DNA from 4 places in the Rhizobium sp. NXC14 genome. Region 4 is predicted to be linked to each of the others. Evidence: riboswitches for the same ligand, from Rfam matches in the RefSeq annotation. Region 4 holds a riboswitch; each other region holds the start of a gene.
The links. A riboswitch is a leader RNA that binds a small molecule or an ion and turns the genes downstream of it on or off. The one in region 4 is predicted to bind cobalamin.
Positions count from the first base shown of each region.

Region 1: linked by a shared signal. The riboswitch ahead of NXC14_RS18065 (CbtB domain-containing protein) and the one ahead of cobU (bifunctional adenosylcobinamide kinase/adenosylcobinamide-phosphate guanylyltransferase) in region 4 are both predicted to bind cobalamin.
Region 2: linked by a shared signal. The riboswitch ahead of nrdH (glutaredoxin-like protein NrdH) and the one ahead of cobU (bifunctional adenosylcobinamide kinase/adenosylcobinamide-phosphate guanylyltransferase) in region 4 are both predicted to bind cobalamin.
Region 3: linked by a shared signal. The riboswitch ahead of bluB (5,6-dimethylbenzimidazole synthase) and the one ahead of cobU (bifunctional adenosylcobinamide kinase/adenosylcobinamide-phosphate guanylyltransferase) in region 4 are both predicted to bind cobalamin.

Region 1 is NZ_CP021030.1:3,687,500-3,692,639, reverse strand. Features, by position in the region: gene NXC14_RS18080 (acetate/propionate family kinase) at 1-104, opposite strand, end outside; gene NXC14_RS18075 (bifunctional diguanylate cyclase/phosphodiesterase) at 243-1,814, opposite strand; gene NXC14_RS18070 (histidine phosphatase family protein) at 2,289-2,837, opposite strand; cobalamin riboswitch at 2,894-3,043, shown strand; gene NXC14_RS18065 (CbtB domain-containing protein) at 3,069-3,278, shown strand; gene NXC14_RS18060 (CbtA family protein) at 3,393-4,127, shown strand; gene NXC14_RS18055 (hypothetical protein) at 4,181-4,750, shown strand; gene NXC14_RS18050 (sulfite oxidase-like oxidoreductase) at 4,735-5,140, opposite strand, start outside.
Region 2 is NZ_CP021030.1:4,047,509-4,052,648, forward strand. Features, by position in the region: gene nrdE (class 1b ribonucleoside-diphosphate reductase subunit alpha) at 1-1,243, opposite strand, end outside; gene nrdI (class Ib ribonucleoside-diphosphate reductase assembly flavoprotein NrdI) at 1,222-1,623, opposite strand; gene nrdH (glutaredoxin-like protein NrdH) at 1,637-1,858, opposite strand; cobalamin riboswitch at 2,120-2,344, opposite strand; gene NXC14_RS19770 (heavy metal translocating P-type ATPase) at 2,554-4,791, opposite strand; gene NXC14_RS19775 (helix-turn-helix domain-containing protein) at 4,862-5,140, shown strand, end outside.
Region 3 is NZ_CP021030.1:2,493,543-2,498,682, forward strand. Features, by position in the region: gene NXC14_RS12305 (GntR family transcriptional regulator) at 1-81, shown strand, start outside; gene NXC14_RS12310 (ribonuclease H) at 254-781, opposite strand; gene NXC14_RS12315 (DUF2865 domain-containing protein) at 1,220-2,320, shown strand; gene bluB (5,6-dimethylbenzimidazole synthase) at 2,324-3,013, opposite strand; cobalamin riboswitch at 3,055-3,241, opposite strand; gene NXC14_RS12325 (3-deoxy-7-phosphoheptulonate synthase) at 3,523-4,587, shown strand; gene NXC14_RS12330 (TolB family protein) at 4,584-5,140, opposite strand, start outside.
Region 4 is NZ_CP021030.1:2,622,732-2,627,871, reverse strand. Features, by position in the region: partial or broken gene NXC14_RS12970 (chloride channel protein) at 1-858, opposite strand, end outside; cobalamin riboswitch at 1,085-1,481, shown strand; gene cobU (bifunctional adenosylcobinamide kinase/adenosylcobinamide-phosphate guanylyltransferase) at 1,879-2,388, shown strand; gene cobW (cobalamin biosynthesis protein CobW) at 2,395-3,450, shown strand; gene cobN (cobaltochelatase subunit CobN) at 3,454-5,140, shown strand, end outside.

The sequences.
Region 1 (5,140 bases), 1.1 Mb from region 4:
CCCTTTCCTAGGTGTCGTGCCTCGGCACCATCAATCGAGAAGACGCCGACCTTCACCGTCGATGAGCCGGCGTTGAATGTCAGGAGGAGGTCGGTGGATGACATGTCTTCAGAGACTCCGCACAGTCGTCACGATGACCGAACTTAGCGCCGAAACTCCCGCCGGAAAGGCATGGCCGCCCGAGCGCCACATGCTGACGGTGCGTGGCAGCCTTGGGACAGTTTTGTCGAATTACGCGAGGGTCAGGCGGTTGACGCCAGATTGGCGTTGCGATCGCGGATGAAGATGCTCGCCTCGGCGGCGGGCATCGCCTTACCGAAAAGATAGCCTTGGCCGATGTCGCAGCCGAGCTGCAGCAGGAAGGCAAGCTGGCCATGCTCCTCGACACCTTCCGCAGTCGTCTTGATGTTGAGGCTTCTGCTGAGGCCAAGCATGGCGCGGACGATTTTTTCCTGGCGTTCGTCGTCGCGATAGGTGGCGATGAAGCTCTTGTCGATCTTGATCTTGTCGAAGCGGTAGCGGGCGAGCTGGGCAAGGCTCGAATAGCCCGTACCGAAATCGTCGAGAGCGATCTGGATGCCGGCCGCATGCAGCTCTTCGAGAATGATGGCGGCGATAGCGGGATCCTGGATCAGCGCGTTTTCGGTGATCTCAATCTCCAGGCGTTGCGGCGGCAGCCGGCTTGCTGAAAGGACCTTGAGGATGCGGGAGGCCAGCAGCCTGTCTTCCATCTGCACCGGCGACACATTGAAGGACAACGTGACATGCGCTGGCCAAGTGAGCGCATCGCCGCAGGCCTGCGCAAGGAGATCCTCGAACAGGGCGGTGATCATCCCGGTTTCCTCGGCAATGTCGATGAAAACAGGCGGCGGAATATTGATACCATCCTCGCCGACCCAGCGCGCGAGGGCTTCGAAACCGCAAAGCCGGCCGGTTTTCAAATCAATCAAAGGTTGATAGAAAGGCATGATCGCCTTGTCGGCGATTGCCGCGCGCAGCCTGCTTTCCAGAGAGGCACGTTCCGTTACCTTGTCCTGCATCGAAGCTTCGAAGACGAGATAATGGTTGGGGCCGCGTGATTTGGCCTCATACATGGCGAGATCCGCACGGTGGGCGGCGTCTTCCAGCGGCTCGCTGCCCTCAAGCCAGCGATCGTAGCCGACGCTGGCGCCGACTTCGACGGCAAAGCCATCGATATGGATCGGCCGGGTGACTGCCTGGATCAGCAACTTGGCGAAACGCTCCTCGCGCTCTGCCGTCAGGGAAAAGGCGACGATGATGAATTCGTCACCGCCGAAGCGGTAAACGCAATCCGCGTTGCCAAGCGCGCAGATGCGTCTGGCAACTTCGACCAGCAACACGTCGCCGCCCTTGTGGCCGACGAGATCGTTGACTTTTTTGAAGCCGTCGAGGTCGACGGAGAAGATCGTGACGTTGTCGTCCCATTCCTCGATCTTGCCCTCGTCGCTTCCGACCGGCCGTGAGAGGATTTTGCGCTCGAAGGCGTAGCGGTTCGGCAGCTTGGTCAGATGGTCGTGGGTTGCCGTCCAATCGGCCTTTGCCTGTTCGGTGGCGCGCAGCTCCATTTCCTTGCGCAGGTCGGCGATGCGAAGCACCGAATAGATGAAGCTCATCGCGCCAGCGATGCCGAGAGCCAGAACGAGCTTATCCGCCCCGTACTCGCCGAAACCGGTCATGAAGGAGACGAGGCGGTCGTCGAAGTGCAGCACCGTGCCGAGGATCCAGAGGGTTACTCCGAAAACCACAACCGACACGCATTGCCTTCCGGCCCTGCTTCGGAAAAACGCAGGCATTATCGCATTCTCCATCTCCACCCTCTGCCGGACTATCAGGAAAATCTGAAATGTTCGTTGAAACCATAAGGCGAATTGTTGAAGGTGGCAGCCCGTCCGTTGCGGTGCTGTCGGGACGTCGGCTGCGCTACGGCGTTTCGCTGGTGCTGCTTCGAAGACTAGAGATTGTCCGGATTCAAGACGAGGGGAGCCTCACGAAAGAACGAGGGCGAGCGTGCTGTCGCATCGCTCGCCCTGTCTCGCTCTTCAGGCGGTGACGATCAGCAGCGGAACGCTGACGACCAGACCGACCATAACTAAGGTGAACGTCACGACCCTCATCAAGCGCAGGCGCCGCGTACGCTCCCCACTCCAATCATATGCCATAGCTTCCGTCTCCTTGGGACAAGGAAGTAGTCCCGGTCAGACCCGGTTCAATAGAGATGACGCGATTTGCTTGCGTAAGGCTGGATAGTATGAGGGATGTCTAATTCTCTAGAGGCGCAGCGACCAGCGCTGTCCATTGCTGGTCATCCGAACGACCACCAGCGGCTCGACGTCGACGAGCCAGAAGGAGGGGAGGGGAGCCTGAAGCACATGCGCAATCGCTGTTCTTATAATCGGTGCGTGGGTGACGGCTATCACATGACCGCCGAGCGTGGATTGTTCATCCATCCAGCCGGCGACGCGCGTCCGCAGACCGAGAAAACTGTCGCCGCCATGTGGGGCGGCTTCCGGATCGCTCATCCAAGCCATGAGGTTCTCCGGCTCTTCGGTGCCGATTGCCGCAATCGGCCTGCCGGCCCAGCGGCCATTGTCGCAGTCGGCAAGCCGCTGTTCTATTTGAGCGTCGAGACCGAGGGCTGTAGCGGTCTGGCGGGCACGCAAAGCCGGGCTAGTGACGATCCGGTCGGCCTGAGGCAGGGCGGTCATCCGGCCGGCTTCTTCAGCGGCCTTGTCTTCCAGCGGCTCATCCAGCGGGAACAGGGCCTTGCGGCTTGCCGCCGTGGCGCCGTGACAGATCCAGGTGAGGCGGGTATTCACGGTTGTTCCGATCATCGCAATATGGTGGGGACGACCCTTCGACGGCGTCTCGAAGTTTCGTTGACAGTCTCTTCGGCGTCCAGATATAACCGTGCTGTTGCGGGTTTGGAAGCCGGTGGAAATCCGGCGCGGTCGCGCCACTGTGACCAGCGTGTCGAAGTTCTTTACGCTGGAAGTCAGACCCTGCCGCACAACACTCTTTCGACTGAACGCGTCATTCCGGAGGGATACATGTCTGACACCACTTTCGCGCCCGTTGCGGCACCGGCGCCAATCCCTGTAGGGGAAATCCTGCCCTGGGCGGTTTTCGGCGGCCTGCTGATGCTCATCGTTCTTTATTTCGTCGGCACCGAGGAAGGCGCGATGGCGCTGTTCAACGGCATGTATGTGCACGAATTCGTGCATGACGGCCGCCATCTGCTCGGCTTTCCCTGCCACTAAAGCGCATCGCGATCTTTCAGATTCGCTTCTCGCGCTTTAGGTCTTTGTTTACACATGTCGTTGTCGCAAAACCGCTGCACACTTTTGCGCGACATGCTTAGGGGGAATACTGACATGGTTGGAAGGCTTCTGCTTCGCGGCATGCTCGCGGGCCTGATTGCTGGCATCCTCGTTTTCGCTTTCGCCCATATCTTCGGCGAGCCGCTGGTTGATGCGGCAATCGCCTTCGAGGAGGCGAGCGCTGAGGCGGCGGGCGAAGCTGCCGAACCTGAAATCGTCAGCCGGGCCACGCAGGCTGGTCTCGGCCTTTTCACCGGCGTCATGGCCTACAGTATCGCCGTCGGTGGGCTCTTTTCGCTCGCCTTCGCCTTCGTACATGGCCGCTTCAGCAGCCTCTCGGCGCGCGGCACCTCGGCCGTCATCGCCATTGCCGCCTTCGTGGCAGTGGTGCTTGTTCCCGGAATCAAATATCCGGCCACCCCCCCGGCGGTCGGCAATCCCGAAACGATCGGCGTCAGGACCGAGCTGTTCTTCCTGATGATTGTCGTTTCGCTCGCCTCGCTGGTTGCCGCGATCGCGCTGTCGCGCCGCCTTGGCGAGCGCTTCGGTCTCTGGAACGGCGCGATCATCGCCGGCATCGCCTATCTCGTCTTCATCGGCTTCGTGCTTTATCTGTTGCCGCCGATCAACGAGGTGCCCGAGAATTTCTCGGCGATGGTACTCTGGCGGTTCCGCACCACCTCGCTCGGCATGCATGCGATCCTTTGGGCAACGCTCGGTCTGGTTTTCGGAGCGCTGGCAGAAAGGGGTCTTGCCGCCAAGAGTGGACTGCGGCCGGCGTTCCGGTGATGCGGCATATCGGAAGGTTTGCCTTTCTCGGTCTCATCGCGAGCCTGTTGCCAATGTTTATCGGAAATGCTTTCGGCCATGGGAGCAGCTCTGGCGGCTCCGATACCGGGCTCGATATTCCGGCAATTTCCCACGGCGAGATGGCGATCATTTCGGAGTATCGCAGCAGCATCAGCATGCTGGCGTCACGGGCTGCCGATACGAACGAATCGTTCCGGCGTGTCCTGAACTACGCCGAAATCCAGTATTCCTATTGCCTCTGGGGTCGGATGCCCGGCAGCGTGACGGACGAGGAGAGCCCGTTCAACGAATGCGCCCATGCCTATCTCGCGGCGACGAAAGCCGTGCTGCTGGCGATGCGTGAGATGCCGCGGGAGGCAACCGCGGCGGGCGAAATCATCTCGGCCATCGACGCCGAGATGGCGGGTCGCGGGCTTGCCTTTATTACCTGCCAGTTCAGCGGCGAGGCATTCAATACCGCCAATATCGTCAAGCCGAGCTGGAGCAAGGTGCCGCTGCATCCTGCCAGCATGGCGTCTCTGACGGCGTTGGCCGCCATGTTGGGGCTTGCCATCCTGACGCTTCGCCGTTTCCTGCGGCCGAAGGCTCAGTCGTCGGAATAGCGCTGCTCGCGCCACGGATCGCCATACATATGGTAGCCGTTCTTTTCCCAGAAGCCGGCCTCGTCGGCGGCGAGCAACTCGATGCGGCGCAGCCATTTGGCGCTTTTCCAGAAATAAAGATGCGGCACGACGAGGCGCATTGGGCCGCCGTGCTCCGGTGTCAGCGGCAGGCCTTCCCAGGAGGTCGCCAGGATCGCATCCTCGGCGGCGAAATCGGCGAGCGGCAGATTGGTGGTGTAGCCGTCATAGCTCGTCAGCATCACGTAGGCTGCTTCCGGTTTCGGCATGGCGCGATCGAGCAGATCGCGCGTCGATACGCCCTTCCATGTGTTGTCGTAGCGCGACCAGGTGGTGACGCAGTGGATGTCGCTCACCCCAGTGCTCTGCTCC
Region 2 (5,140 bases), 1.4 Mb from region 4:
TGTAGGAAAGATCGTCATAATAGTCGCTCGCCTCGCTCACCTGCAGGATCTCCGAGCAGAGGTTGCTCATGGAGATGCGCCCGGCAATCGGGTTCGAGCGGTTCACCGTGTCCTCGAACATGATGTAAGGGTAGCCGCTTTCGAACTGGATTTCGGCGATGACCTGGAAGAATTCGCGCGCCTTGATCTTCTTCTTCGAGATGCGGGCGTCCGCCACCATTTCCCGGTACTTCTCCGTCACCGAAATCTCGGTGAAAGGCACGCCGTAGACCCGTTCCACGTCGTAGGGCGAGAACAGGTACATGTCCTCATTGTTCTTGGCGAGTTCGAAGGTGATGTCGGGCACGACAACGCCGAGCGACAGCGTCTTGATGCGGATTTTCTCATCGGCGTTTTCACGCTTGGTGTCGAGAAAGCGCATGATATCGGGATGATGGGCGTTCAGATAAACCGCACCCGCCCCCTGCCGCGCACCGAGCTGATTGGCATAGGAGAAGCTGTCTTCCAGGAGCTTCATGACGGGGATGATGCCGGAGGACTGGTTTTCGATCTGCTTGATCGGCGCGCCCGCCTCGCGGATATTGGTCAGCGACAGGGCCACGCCGCCGCCGCGTTTCGACAACTGCAGCGCCGAATTGATCGACCGGCCGATCGATTCCATGTTGTCCTCGACGCGCAGCAGGAAACAGGAAACGAGTTCGCCGCGCTGCTTCTTGCCGGCATTGAGGAAGGTGGGCGTTGCCGGCTGGAAGCGGCCGGAAATGATCTCGTCGACTATGTCGCGAGCAAGGGCCTCATCGCCGCGCGCCAAAGCCAGCGCCACCATGCAGATGCGGTCTTCGTAGCGCTCGAGATAGCGCTTTCCGTCGAAGGTCTTCAGCGTATAGCTGGTGTAATATTTGAAAGCCCCGAGGAAGGTAGGAAACCGGAATTTCCTGGCATAGGCCTGATCGAACAGGTCGCGGACGAAATTGAAGGAATACTGGTCGAGAACCTCCTGCTCGTAATAGCCCTCCGTGACGAGGTAATCGAGCTTTTCCCGAAGATTGTGAAAGAACACGGTGTTCTGGTTCACATGCTGCAGGAAATATTGCTTGGCCGCCATGCGATCCTTGTTGAGCTGGATCTTTCCCTCGTCGTCGTAGAGGTTGAGCATCGCGTTCAGTGCATGATAGTCGAGTGTTTCGGCCGCTTTCAGCGGTTTTGCGCCCGCGTCCCGCGTCAGATTTGTTCCCGTGTCCAAAATCGTCCCATCCCGTCTTTGACATTGGCGATATCCTCGGCAGTTCCCAGGAGCTCGAACCTGTAGAGGTACGGCACCTGGCACTTCTTCGAGATGACATCGCCGGCGATTCCATAGGTCTCGCCGAAATTGCTGTTGCCCGCAGCAATCACGCCGCGGATGTTGGAGCGGTTTTCCGCCTCGTTGAGGAAGCGGATCACCTGCTTGGGCACGGCCCCTTTACCGCCGTTTCCGCAATAAGTAGGCGAGATCAGCACATAGGGTTCGCGAATGTGGATGGCCTCAGCGCCGAGGGGGATGCGCGCCGCGCGCAATCCCAGCTTCTCGACGAAACGATGGGTGTTCCCGGATCGGCTGGAATAATAGACGATCAGCCCCACCGCTTTTCTCCGGTCAGGAGAGCGCGCTGATCATGTCGGGGCGGAAGCCCGCCCAATGCTGCTCGCCGGCAACGACGACCGGAACCTGCATGTAGCCCATGCCACGCACGCGATCGAGCGCTTCGGCATCCTCGGAAATATCGACGATCTCATAATCCACGCCCAGGCGATCGAGGGCGCGGTAAGTGGCCGTGCATTGGACACAGGCCGGCTTGCTGTAAACGGTAACGCTCATCATGTTCCTCGTGAAGTCAATGAATTCAGGACGCAGGACTGGGATCGGGCGCCATGCGGCGTCCGGGGAAATGCTTGATAGTGATCTGGCAAGGTTGGCGCTTTAAACGCCTGACTTGGTCCCTCGCAGGATGTGCGCGGGCGCCGGCCTTGATGCTCTCGACATGACTTCAAACCCCGAAGTGCTCATGCGGTCGTTCGGGGCAGCGCAACAGGCGCGGATCATTCCGCTGCATGCACGCGACCTTCCGGACACCCCGCCGGTGGACGTTTCATTCAAGGCAGGTCTCCTGGCTCACGGGTCGAAGCACCTGCCCAGCCTTCCCGAGGTATCATGCCCCAGTGACCCGAAATCGGACAGTTGCTCTCCGCTCACAGTTGCGGGGGCAGCTCCGGCCTTGCCCCACCCTCATGGCGAGACGCACCGTATTCCCGTCTTAGCCCACGATCCTCACGAATCGAAGGAACCTTGAACACTAGATATAGTACGCGAATCGAAATTCACGTCAACGGATGGTTTGTGCGTTGCGTTACGGCAGGTTTGAAATTACTGCGTTCCTGTGAAAAACATGGATAATGAAGGCTTAAACAAAACGAACTGTGGAGAAGGCCTGAACGACGAGAGCCGGCCTGTAGCCGGCTCTGCGGTTTTCGATTCCGGATCGGCCCTAATCGGCGCTCCGAAGAGGAAAGGATTTATTCCTCTACGCGGAGCAGCCTGAGCGCGTTGATCGTAACCAGCACGGTGGCTCCGGTATCGGCGAGAATCGCCGGCCAGAGCCCGGTGATCCCGATGATCGTGGTCACCAGGAAGACAGCCTTCAGCCCGAGTGCAATGGTGATATTCTCGAGGATATTGCGCATCGTCCGCTGCGAAAGCGCGATCATTCGCGCCACGTCGCCAACGCGCCCGTGCAGCACGGCGGCATCGGCCGTCTCCAGCGCCACATCGGTGCCGCCGCCCATGGCGATACCGATGTCGGCGGCGGCGAGCGCCGGCGCGTCGTTGATGCCGTCGCCGACCTTGGCGACTATGAAGCCCTTGCGCTTCAATTCGCCGACGACCCGCTGCTTGTCCTCGGGCATCATCTCGCCCCGCCAGTCGATGCCGAGCATGCCGGCGACGGCTGCCGCCGTCCGCTTGTTGTCGCCGGTCAGCATCATCGCCTTGACCCCGGCCGATTTGAGCGCCGAGAGCCCGGCCCCGGCGTCCTCACGCGGCTCGTCGCGCATTGCGATCAGACCAGCCGCAACGCCATTGACGAGCAGCACCGACACACTCTTGCCCTCGTCGTTGAGCTTCGCAATACGCGCCTCCTGCTCCGCGTTGAGCGCCCCACGCTCGCGGGCGGCGGGCGGCGACAAGAGATCAACTGCCTCGCCGCCGATTTTGCCGGTGACACCCTTGCCCGGCAGCGCTTCCAGCTCGAAGGCGGGTGGCACGGGCACGCTGTCCGCCTTGGCGCGGTGGAGAATCGCCTGTGCCAGGGGATGGCTGGAGCCCTGCTCGAGCACCGCCGCGCGCGACATGAGCTGCGCCTCACCCAATCCAAAGGAAAGGATGTCGGTCACCCGAGGCTTGCCTTCCGTCAGCGTGCCCGTCTTGTCGAAGGCGACCATCGTCACCTTGCCGAGCGTCTCCAGGACCGCACCGCCCTTCATCAGCAGCCCGCGCCTCGCGCCCGCCGACAGCGAAGCCGCGATCGCCGCCGGCGTCGAGATGACGAGGGCGCAAGGGCAGCCGATCAGCAGGATGGCAAGACCCTTGTAGATCCACTCACTCCACGCGCCGCCGAAGAACAGCGGCGGAACGACCGCGACCAGCGCGGCAATGACGACCACACCCGGCGTGTAGTAGCGCGAAAACCGCTCGATGAAGCGCTCCGTCGGCGCCTTCGATTCCTGCGCTTCTTCCACCAGCTTGACGACGCGGGCGATTGTATTGTCGGCAGCAGCCGCCGTGACGCGAACCCTCAGCACCGCATCGCCATTGACCGTACCGGCATAGACCACGGCGTCGACGCCCTTGCTCGCCGGCGTGCTCTCGCCCGTCACCGGAGCCTCGTCGATCGCGCTCTCGCCTGATACGATGACGCCGTCGGCAGAGATGCGATCGCCGGGGCGAACCATGATAACCGTGCCGACGGCAAGGCTTTCAGCCGGCACCTCCCGCATCTGCCCATTGTCTTCGAGCAGCGCAGTCTTCGGCACCAGGGCCGTCAGCGACTGTATGCTTTCACGCGCCTTGCCCGCCGCCACGCCTTCGAGCAACTCGCCGACGAGAAACAGGAATACGACCGTTGCCGCTTCCTCGCCGGCATTGATGATAACAGCGCCGACGGCGGCGATCGTCATCAGCATCTCGATCGAGAACGGCGTGCCGGAGAATGCCGCCATGACAGCGCGCCGCGCGATCGGAGCCAGACCGACCAGCATGGCGACGATGAAGGCGTAGGACGCGACCGCCGGCACCAGATGGCCGACGGCATAGGCGGCAACGAGCGCCGCACCCGAAAAAATGGTCAGCCGGCCCTTCCTGCTCCGCCACCAGGGACCGGTCATCGGTGCATCGTCGTGCCCATGCGAGCCTTCGATTTCCTTCTCGTCATGGGCATGGTCGTGATCATGCCCGGCATGGTCGTGATCTCCATGGCCATGAGCGGCATGATCGTGATGATGGTGCCGGCGGTCTTCATGCCCAGGCGTCGTATTTCCGGTCAAGGGCGAAACGGAATAACCAAGGCCCGTCACCTTCTTCTCGACCGCCTTGAGATCGCTGCTGCCGTCATGCCGGATGGTCATGGTGCCTGTCACCACCGAGACTGAGACATCGGCAACGCCTGCTATGCGCCTGACTGCGATATCGATTTTGCTCGCGCAGGCGGCGCAATCCATGCCGCCGACCTTGTATCGTGTCTCGCTCGTCTCAGTCATATCCGCTTCCTTGTCAAACAGAAGCATCCCTCCTACATCCTCTAGCGACTAGAGGTGCAAGAGAAAAATCATGAAAAAGATCACAATTGGCGAGGCGGCCCGCCGGAGCGGCGTCAAGGTGCCGACGGTGCGCTATTACGAGAGCATCGGCCTGCTTGCGGCCCCGAGCCGCAGCGAAGGCAACCAGCGATCCTTCGAACCTGCCGACATCAGCCGCCTCGCTTTCATCCGCCACGCGCGCGAGCTCGGTTTCGAGATCGAGGCAATCCGCACGCTGCTCACGCTGCAGGATGATCCGAACCAGTCCTGCGCCTCGGCCGACGCCATCGCTAAGGCTCGCCTCGTTGAG
Region 3 (5,140 bases), 130 kb from region 4:
CAGCAGATGGTCGATGCGATAGAGCGACGCGATACCGATGGTCTGATGGAGCTGACGCGCAGGCACATTCTTCAAGCCTGATCGGCCTCGATGGCGCCGTTAGCTGATGCTGAAACTTGGACATAACCGGAAATGGCTGAAGGGTGCATTTATGCCATCTCTGGCGGCGGCCTTGCGCCCTGATGCAATGGCGCCCCGTGGAGTTTTGACGCCGTGCCATCCCAGGCATCCGCAGCCAGTGGATATCCCCATATCACGCGCCCCGTATCGACAGCCGTCCTCCATCCGCAAGCTCATCCGCGCGTTCGTTGCCTGATATGCCGGAATGGCCCTTGCACCAGGCAATGGTTACGAGGGCGTTCCGGGATAGCTGAAGATCGACCGCTTTCCAGAGTTCCGCATTAGCGATCGCCCGGCTGCGGGCGTTCCCATTCGGATTGTTTTTCTTCCAGCCGTTATTCTTCCAAATGTGCCGCCTGTCGTTGCAGCCTTTGACGGCATAGATCGAATCCGACCAGATGGTCGCGGCTTCGCCCGTTGCTTCGCTATTGATCCACATGACTGCCTGCAAGACGGCGGTCAATTCCATCGAATTATTGGCGGAATCACGCACACCGCCGAAGCTGGACGCGATTTCCACAGAATCGCGATAGGCGACAAAGGCCCAGCCTCCGTGCCCGGAACCGGGGTCATAACAACCATCCACGAAGACGTGGAGACCGTGTTGGGCTGTCGGGGCCGTCGTTATGGGGGAGCTTAGCTCCTTGCAAATGCCTGCCATTTTCGCCTTCGCTGCGCCCCCCGCACTGACCTGCGCGATTTGCGACGGCCATCCGAAGCCGACATTGGAATTGCACGTCCCCTCGTGTCAACCATTGACGACGCTGACACCGAAAGCGCCTACTGCCGATGGGAACTGCGAGGGGCAGCGCCATGGGCAATCCGTCCTGCAGGCCGGCCCCGCCCATGTTACGCCACTGAGCCATGCCCGGTATCGGTTTGCTTTCTGCGGGACGTCCCATGAGCTTCTCATACCAGATGAGCGCCTCGTCGAAGTTCTACTTACCTAACGGAAGATTACCCACATCTTCTGGCTAAAATCTCGAAAATGCGCTAGGAATTCATCCAAGCTTATTAAGAGAAACACGTTAAGAGACAAGGTACGGCGGATGGACGCCACCTTTGACCGATCGACACTTTCTCATTCCCGGACGACGCCGTGAAACGCCGAAATCTGTCTCTTGCTCTTATGCTTGCGCTGGCATCACCGGCCGCCGCACAGACCAGCGCTATTTGCAACGACTTGCGCGGTCGCCTTGCCGACCTGCCACGATCGATCGGTAGCAATAACGGGCCGGAAGCGCGCCAATATGCAAATGCCATGGCCGAGCAGAACCTCGAGCTGCGCAAGGTCCGCAACGATCTGCGCAATAACGGATGCACTTCCGGCAGCATGGTCGTGATTGGCAGTGACAACGCCGATTTTTGCGCCGAACTCTCTGACGCCGAAGCCCGGATGATCGACAATATCCGTTATCTCCAGGAGCGCCGCGACGAGCTGCGCAACCAGGGCGACGGCACTGACGACGCGCGCCGAGAATTGACGGCGGCACTCGAACGCAACGGCTGCAACAGCGACAATTTCTATGCCCCGACCGAGCGTAGCGCAGACGACCCCGCCCCGAGTGTCGAGGAACAGGCGATGCGCACCGATACCTTCATTCCGCTCGGCGGCGGTGAAGAGACCGATCTGCGTTACGGCCTGCCGAGGGCCGAAATGTTTTCACCGATCAGCACCATCTGCGTGCGCAGCTGCGACGGTGGCTTCTTCCCGATCAGCTCAAATACCACTTCGGTGGATTTCGGCCGCGATGCCCAGACCTGCGCCAAGATGTGCCCCGGCATTGAAACCGAGCTCTTCTATCGCGACGTGACCAGCACCGACTCCTCGAACATGATCTCGGTCGCAACGGGCGCGCCCTATAGCGCCATGAAGAACGCTTTTGTCTACAAGAACCGCGCGCCTGGCGAGAAAAATTCCTGCGCCTGCAATCTCACCGCCTATTACGAGGAGATGCGCGGCAAGCAGGCCCTGAGCGAACCGCCGGAGCAGGGCTCGATAACGACGGTCCGCACTAAACCGCCGACGAAAGATACAGCGGCAGCATCAGCCCCGCCGCAGCCATCCGTTGCCGAACGTCCCTACGACCCCACGCAGAACAAGGTTCGTCAGGTCGGCCCGCAATTCCTTGCGGGCGACCAGGGCTCGATCGACCTTGCCAATCCGGCGACGCCGGGGCCGCAACCACAGCAGCAGTAATTGCTACGGATCGTTGCGTCCCCATCCGTCGTGGAAAACGAGTTCCTCGAGCGGCAGCCGCTGCCGCCAACCTTTGACCGAAAGTTCCGGTTCGTCATAAAGACGGTCGACAAAGCCGGCGCAGAGCCAGGCGACCACCTCGATATGCTCCGGTATGCCGAGAATTGTTTTCAGGTCGCCTTCGCGAAAGATGCTGACCCAGCCGATGCCGACCCCTTCGGCGCGGGCGGCAAGCCAGAGATTCTGAATGGCGCAAACGGTCGAATAGGAATCCATCCGCGGATTGTGCGTCCGCCCCAGCACGACGCTGCCGCCGCGGGTGGGATCGCATGTCACGCATATGCCGAGCGGCGCCTCGACGATGCCTTCCAGCTTCAGGGAGCGATAGGTCTGCCGGCGTTCGCCCTCGAACATCAGTGCCGCCTCCTCATTCGCATTCGCAAAGGCATCCCTTACGCGTGCTCGCACGGCTTCGCTTTTCACCAGGACGAAATTCCACGGCTGCATGAAGCCGACCGAGGGCGCATGATGGGCGGCAGTCAAGAGCCGTGCCACGACATCGTCGGGCAAGGGATCGGGCAGGAACTGGCTGCGCACGTCACGCCGCGTCATGATCGCGTGATACACGGCTTCGCGCTCGGCCGGCGAAAAACCGGACACCGCCGAAAGGGCATCCGCATCAAAGGGTCGCATCGTCAAATCCCCAACAACGCAACCGCCCGCCGTCCGCGCGGGTTGGGTCTATCGCGCCAGGCCGGTCTTCTGACTTGGCTTCATCCATCTGCCGCAGCCTTCCCGGCAAAGCCAGTGGCGTGATGAAGCGGCAGACGTCGGCCTTACAGCGTTGGGCACGTTCCGGCCTTGCACCGGATTCCCGATTCTCCCGCCTCGAGGGCGGGCACCTGACGGCGGATCTATTTCAGGAAATCGGAACGGAGGCAAGCGTCGGCACGTCAGCCTCAAAGAGGCGAACCCGTGATTTCGCCTCGCAGATTTTGCGTGACAATGAGCGGCCGCGACGCTACATACGCGCAATGTCGACGACTTCAGCCTACGCCTCCTCGCGATTTTATTCGTACCGCTGCTTCCAGCGGATGCGGGTCTGTGCGTAACTGAATTCAACGCGACGACAACCCGAACAGCCGCTAGTCTACCTGGCGGCTTTTCTGTTCCGCACGGTATGACCAAACAGGAGCCATGCCGTGCCCGACACCATCGATGATCTGCGTATTCTCGAGATCACCCCGCTGACCAGACCCGCCGATATCATCGCTGAAATTCCCCGAACCGCTTCAGTCAGCGAGACGGTGACCAGCAACCGCAATGCCATCCACCAGATTCTCAAGGGTGAAGACGACCGCCTGATCGTCGTCATCGGCCCCTGCTCCATCCACGATCCCGTTGCTGCACGCGAATATGCCGCGCGGCTGGCCGAGCAGCGACAGCGCTTCTCCAGTGATCTGGAAATCGTCATGCGCGTCTATTTCGAAAAGCCCCGCACCACAGTCGGCTGGAAGGGCTTGATGAACGACCCGCATCTCGATGGCAGCTACCGTATCGAGGAAGGGCTGAGAATTGCCAGGCGCCTGCTGCTCGACGTCAACGCGATGGGCCTTCCGGCGGGTGTCGAATTCCTCGAGACGATCACACCGCAATACATTGCCGATCTCGTCAGCTGGGGTGCGATCGGCGCCCGCACGACCGAGAGCCAGATCCATCGCCAGCTCGCCTCCGGCCTCTCCTGCCCGATCGGCTTCAAGAACGGCACCGACGGCGGCGCTCGCGTCGCGATCGACGCGATCCTGGCCGCTTCGCAGCCGCACCACTTCCCGGCCGTCACCAAGGACGGACAGGCGGCAATCGCTTCGACGAAGGGGAATGAAGACTGCCACATCATTCTGCGAGGCGGCAAGCGGCCGAATTATGAGGCGGCCGATGTCGGAGCCGTCACAGCGGAATGCCTGAAAGTCGGGGTCACCCCGCGCATCCTTATCGACGCCAGCCATGCCAACAGCGGCAAAGATCCGATGAACCAGCCACGGGTTGTCAAGGACGTCGCCGGACAGATCTCCGCGGGCAATCACCACATCAAGGGCATGATGATCGAAAGCAACCTCGTTGCCGGCCGCCAGGATCTCGTTCCCGGCAAGCCGCTGGTCTACGGCCAGTCCATCACCGATGGCTGCATTGACTGGGATATGTCGGTGAGTGTGCTGGAAGATCTGGCGGACGCCGCTCGCAGGCGGCGCCGAGCGGCAGCGGCTTAAGCCGCCGGAAAATACCTGACATAAGCAAACTCGTCACCATCAGGAGACCAGCAGGGCACGTTGATCGTGCCCTGCCCGCCGAAAAGCTCGAACAGCGTCTTCAGGTTGCCGCCGTCCATATCCATCAGCCGCAGCCGCACGTCGAGATCGCGCGGATGGTCGAAGACCGAAGGATCGTAGGACAGGATCAGCACCTTGTCGTTTTTGGGCGATGGATGGGGAAACCAGTTCCCCTGATTGTCCGACGTCACCTGTTCGAGGCCTGTGCCATCCGGATGGATGCGCCAGATCTGCATCAGCCCGGTGCGGCTGGAATTGAAATAGATCCATTGGCCGTCGGCGGAATAATCCGGCCCGTCGTTGCGGCCTTCGCCATGCGTCAGCCGCGTCTCGACGCCGCCGTCGACTGAGATCGTACAAATGTCGAAAAGATCGTCGCGAATGCCGCAATAGGCGAGCTGGCGGCCATCCGGTGACCAGCCATGCCAATAGGACGGCTGGTTTTGCGTGATGAGCCGCGGCGTGCCGCCTTCGACCGGCAGGATGTAGATCG
Region 4 (5,140 bases):
GGCGAAAGGGCGGAGCGATCGAGCTTTTGCGCGCCACCTCCTCAATGAAGGCCACGCCCTGCATGAGGAGAATGCCAACGCCGGCGCAGAAGACGCCGAGCAGCAGCGCCGGGACATAATCGGCCGGCACGACCGAGCCGAAGCTGCCAATATCGATGGTGAAATCGCCCTCGGCAAGCAACCTTGCGATGAGGGTCGAAACGAGGGCGGAGACCACAACCGGGGTTAACGATACGATGGTGTAGGTGCCGATGTCAGCTCGAAGGCGTAGAAGGCGCCCGTCAGCGGCGCATTGAAGGCGGCGGCGATGGCGCCGGCCGCGCCGCAACCGACGAGGATACGCAGGTCCGAGCGGCGCAGCTGCAGCTTCAGGCCGAATTTGGAAGCGATGCCGGCGGCGAGCTGGGTATAGCCGGCTTCCAGGCCGACGGAGGCGCCGAAGCCGTTGGAGATCAGGTTCTGTACGGCAACGATGATGCTATCGGTCAGGGAGAGGCGGCCGCCGTGCAGCGCATTTGCCTCGATCGGGTCGACCATGGGTTTCTTGCGCCGTTTGGCGAGCACCAGGAGCAGCAGGCCGAGCAGGGCGCCACCAATGAGAGGGGCGGTGAGCAGCAGCATCTTGTCCTGGATTGCCGACGCGCTCAGCCTTTCACTGTCGGCGATGCCGAAAACAATCTGGTGCAGCTCGCTGGAGACATAGCTCATGCCGGTCACGGCAAGGCCCGAGGCGATGCCGACGATGGCGCCGGCCAGCGACAGGCCGACTTCGCTGCGGCGCGTCAGGGCGCGCAGTCGCCCCGGATCGAAGAAAACACGCAGCGCGCTCAGGCGGCGCCGATCCATTTTCATAAGCATGGCTAGACAACTAGGCGAGGAGAGGCCGGGTCAAGGGCGGAGGTGCAGTCGCCTTGCAACGCAATTGCGGCGAAAAGCCGACGGCCACATCAAACATTCATGACGTAAGCCGCTGATAAAAGACGATACTTCCGGTAGGGTCAGTGGTGTTGGCCGGCCTTTCGCGCAGTCCAGCGGGAAGGCGGTGGCGAAGGTCGGTTGACTTCACCCGCCGGCTTGCCTAACCATCCGAGGAATAACGGATGGTTCCGGATCGGCATTTCGCCTTCCGGATGAAAAGGGAATGTGACGGGGCGGACCCACATCGGGCGCCTTCATCACAGCCGACCCCGCGACTGTAGAGCGGTCAGGGTCTTCCATCCGGCATCGGACCTCTTCCGGCCTAACCGTAATAGTGCAGGCGGGCGGGATGGGCGACATGCCGGAAAAGCCACTGGAGATGCATGGTGATCAACCGGGGTCGGACGCCTCTAACTCTACGAATCGTCCACCTTTTCACCGAGGCAGCCGGGAAGGCGAGGCAGATCCGCTGGCACGATCAGGGGCGACCGGGCTTCCGGTTCGCCCCCGATCGCCGCCGATAACCGCGAGCCAGGAGACCTGCCTTCCGTGCCGGGCGAACAGCCCAAACCTGGGCAAGAGACCCGCTGCCAGCACGGAGGTTGTTTTGGCTGAAAGAACGAATTCAGCGCCGCCTCTGGTGGTGCGTATGAGAGGTGCCGGTTCGTCGCCTGCAGGTTATGTCTGCGTATTACGCGCCTTCCTTTCCTCCCTCATTCCTGTGCTTGTCACAGGAATCCGGCCACGGCGCGTCCGCGCCGTGATTAACTATGCGCAGGCAACGAATGAGCCTTCCGTGCCCAAGGACTTGGGCAAGCTGGATTCCTGTGACAAGCACAGGAATGAGGGAAGTGAATGGGGTGGCGCGGCTTTCCCAAGCAAAGTTTTGGCTACCGTGGCTCATAAAGTTAAAACTAGAACAAGCTGCAGCGGCACGCCTCCTCAGAGGAATATTCGGGCATGACCACCACGCTCATCCTCGGCGGGGCACGCTCCGGCAAATCCCGTTTCGCCGAAAATCTCGTTATGGCAAGCGGCCTCGAGCGCCACTATCTCGCCACCGGCCGTGCCTGGGACGAGGAGATGCAGACGCGTATAGCCCAGCACAGGACCGATCGCGGCCCTTCCTGGATGACGCATGAGGAGCCGCTCGATCTTTTCGGCGTGCTTGGCGCCATCGATGGCGAGGGACGCATTGTGCTTGTCGATTGCCTGACGCTCTGGGTGACCAACCTGATGATGGCGGAGCGCGAGATGGCTGTGGAATTTGCCGCGCTCGCCGATTTCCTCCCCGGCGCCAAGGCGCAACTCGTCTTCGTTTCCAACGAGGTTGGTCTCGGGATCGTCCCTGACAATCGCATGGCGCGCGATTTTCGCGATCATGCCGGACGGCTGCACCAAACAATCGCGGCGAAGGCCGACGAGGTCTATTTCATTGCGGCCGGTCTGCCGCTGAAAATGAAGGGTTGAAGTTCCATGAACCAGCAGAAAATTCCCGCAACCGTCATCACCGGCTTCCTCGGCGCCGGCAAGACGACGATGATCCGCAACCTGCTCACCAATGCCGGCGGCAGAAAGATTGCGCTTATCATCAACGAGTTCGGCGATCTCGGCGTCGATGGCGAGGTCCTGAAGGGCTGTGGAGCGGAGAATTGCAGCGAGGACGATATCATCGAACTCACCAATGGCTGCATCTGCTGCACAGTCGCCGACGATTTCATTCCGACGATGACGAAGCTCCTGGAGCGCGAAAAGCGGCCCGACCATATCGTCATCGAAACCTCCGGCCTCGCCCTGCCGCAGCCGCTGGTCGCCGCCTTCAACTGGCCCGATATTCGCACCCAGGTGACCGTCGACGGCGTCATTACGGTCGTCGACAGTGCGGCCGTTGCCGCCGGCCGTTTCGCCGACGACCATGATGCAGTCGAGGCGGCGCGCAGCGAGGACGACTCGCTCGATCATGAGAGCCCGATCGAGGAGCTGTTCGAAGACCAGCTCACATGCGCCGATCTCATCGTGCTCAACAAGACCGACCTGATCGATGGCGATGGCCTTGACCGCGTGAAGAGCGAAGTCGCCTCCCGCATTGCCCGCAAGCCGGTCATGATCGAAGCCAGGAATGGCGAGGTGCCGGCAGGCGTGCTGCTCGGCCTCGGCATCGGCACCGAAGACGATATCGCCAACCGCAAGTCCCATCACGAGCTGGAGCACGAGGAGGGGGCGCCACACGACCACGACGAATTCGAAAGCTTCGTTGTCGAACTCGGCGCTGTTTCCGATCCGACGGGCTTTGTCGAGAAGCTGAAGGGCATCATCACCGAGCATGATGTGCTGCGCCTCAAAGGCTTCATCGACGTCTTGGGCAAGCCCATGCGCCTGCAACTGCAGGCCGTCGGCAGCCGCATCGACCAGTATTTCGACCGCGCCTGGGCAGCGGACGAGGCGCGCCGCACGCGCCTCGTCGTCATCGGCTTGCATGAAATGAACGAGGACGCGGTACGCAAGGCGATCGAAGCGCTCGTTCAGGGATAATCGATGCATCTGCTTCTTGCCCAGCAGGGAACGATCAGCGACGGCGAGGAGGCGATCGACCTCGGCCAGTCGCCCGGCGATATCCTGTTTCTTTCGGCTGCCGACACCGAACTCGCCGCGATTGCTGCCGCCTATCACGAGTGTGAAGGGATGCCGCATTCGCTGAGGCTCGCGAATCTGATGAGCCTCAAGCATCCAATGTCGGTCGATACCTATGTCGAGCGAACGGCCCGGCACGCCAAGTTGATCGTCGTGCGTGCGCTCGGCGGCGCCAGCTATTTCCATTATGCGCTGGAGGCGCTGCACGCCGTTGCTGCCCGCAATGGCGTGAAGATTGCGGTATTGCCTGGCGATGCCAAGCCGGATGCCGGGCTGGTTCCTTTCTCCAATGTTGACCTCGACGATCTCAACGGGCTGTGGGCCTACCTGATCGAAGGCGGCGACACCAATGCGCGGGATTTTCTCGCCTATGCTTCGGCGATGCTGTCAGCGGCGGAGAAGCCGGCGCCGGCAGTGCCGCTGATGAAGGCGGGCATCTGGTGGCCGGGGCGAGGGGCGATCGGGGTCGAGGAGTGGCGGCGGGTCGTCGGTTCGCATGTCGCGCCAACGTCGTCCGTCAAGCGTGTGACACCAAGCTCGACAGAAGAGGTGGAATTCGAACCCACGTCCCCCATCGTCGCCATCAGCTTCTACCGTGCCCTAGTCCAGAGCGGCGAGACCGGGCCGGTCGAGGCGCTGATCGAGGCCCTGGCCGCGCTTGGCCTGCGGCCGCTGCCGGTCTTTGCCTACAGCCTAAAGGATCCCGTTTCGACAGGCGTTCTCGAGAGCGTGTTTTCGGCGTTGAAACCGGATGTCGTCATCAACACAACGGGCTTTGCGGTCTCCGCACCGGGCGCGGACCGGCAACCGACGGTGCTGGAGGCGGATGGCGCCGTCGTGCTGCAGGCAATCCTGTCGGCTTCGTCGAGGGAGGCCTGGGTGGCTTCGTCGCAGGGTCTGTCGGCGCGCGACCTCGGCATGAATGTGGCGCTGCCTGAAGTCGATGGGCGAATATTGGCGCGGGCGGTGTCCTTCAAGACGGCGGCGCGTTACGACGCTGTTGTCGAGGCGAACATCGTAGCCAGCATGCCCGATGCCGGTCGGGTGCGTTACACGGCGGAACTGGCCGCCAACTGGGCGCGGCTGCGCGGGACGCCAGCCAATAGGAGGCGCATCGCTCTCGTGATGGCCAATTATCCAAACCGCGACGGCCGGCTCGGCAACGGCGTCGGGCTCGACACGCCGGCCGGCAGCATCGAGGTGCTTCGGGCAATGGCGGCCGCGGGTTATCCAGTCGCCGATCTTCCGGCCGATGGTGACGCGCTGATCCAGCATCTGATGGAGGGGCCGACCAATTCGGGACATGACGGCCGGCTTATCCGCGAGGCGCTTTCGCTCAGTCGCTACAAAGATTTCCTGGAATCGCTTCCCAAAAAGATTCAAGAGGAGGTGACGGCCCGCTGGGGCGAGCCAGAGAACGATCCCTATTTTCGCGATGGCGTCTTCGCCCTGCCTTTCGCCCGCTTCGGCGGTGTCCTGATCGGCATCCAGCCGGCGCGCGGCTACAATATCGATCCAAAGGACAGCTACCATTCGCCGGATCTCGTACCGCCGCATGGCTATATCGCGTTCTATGCTTTCCTGCGGCGCG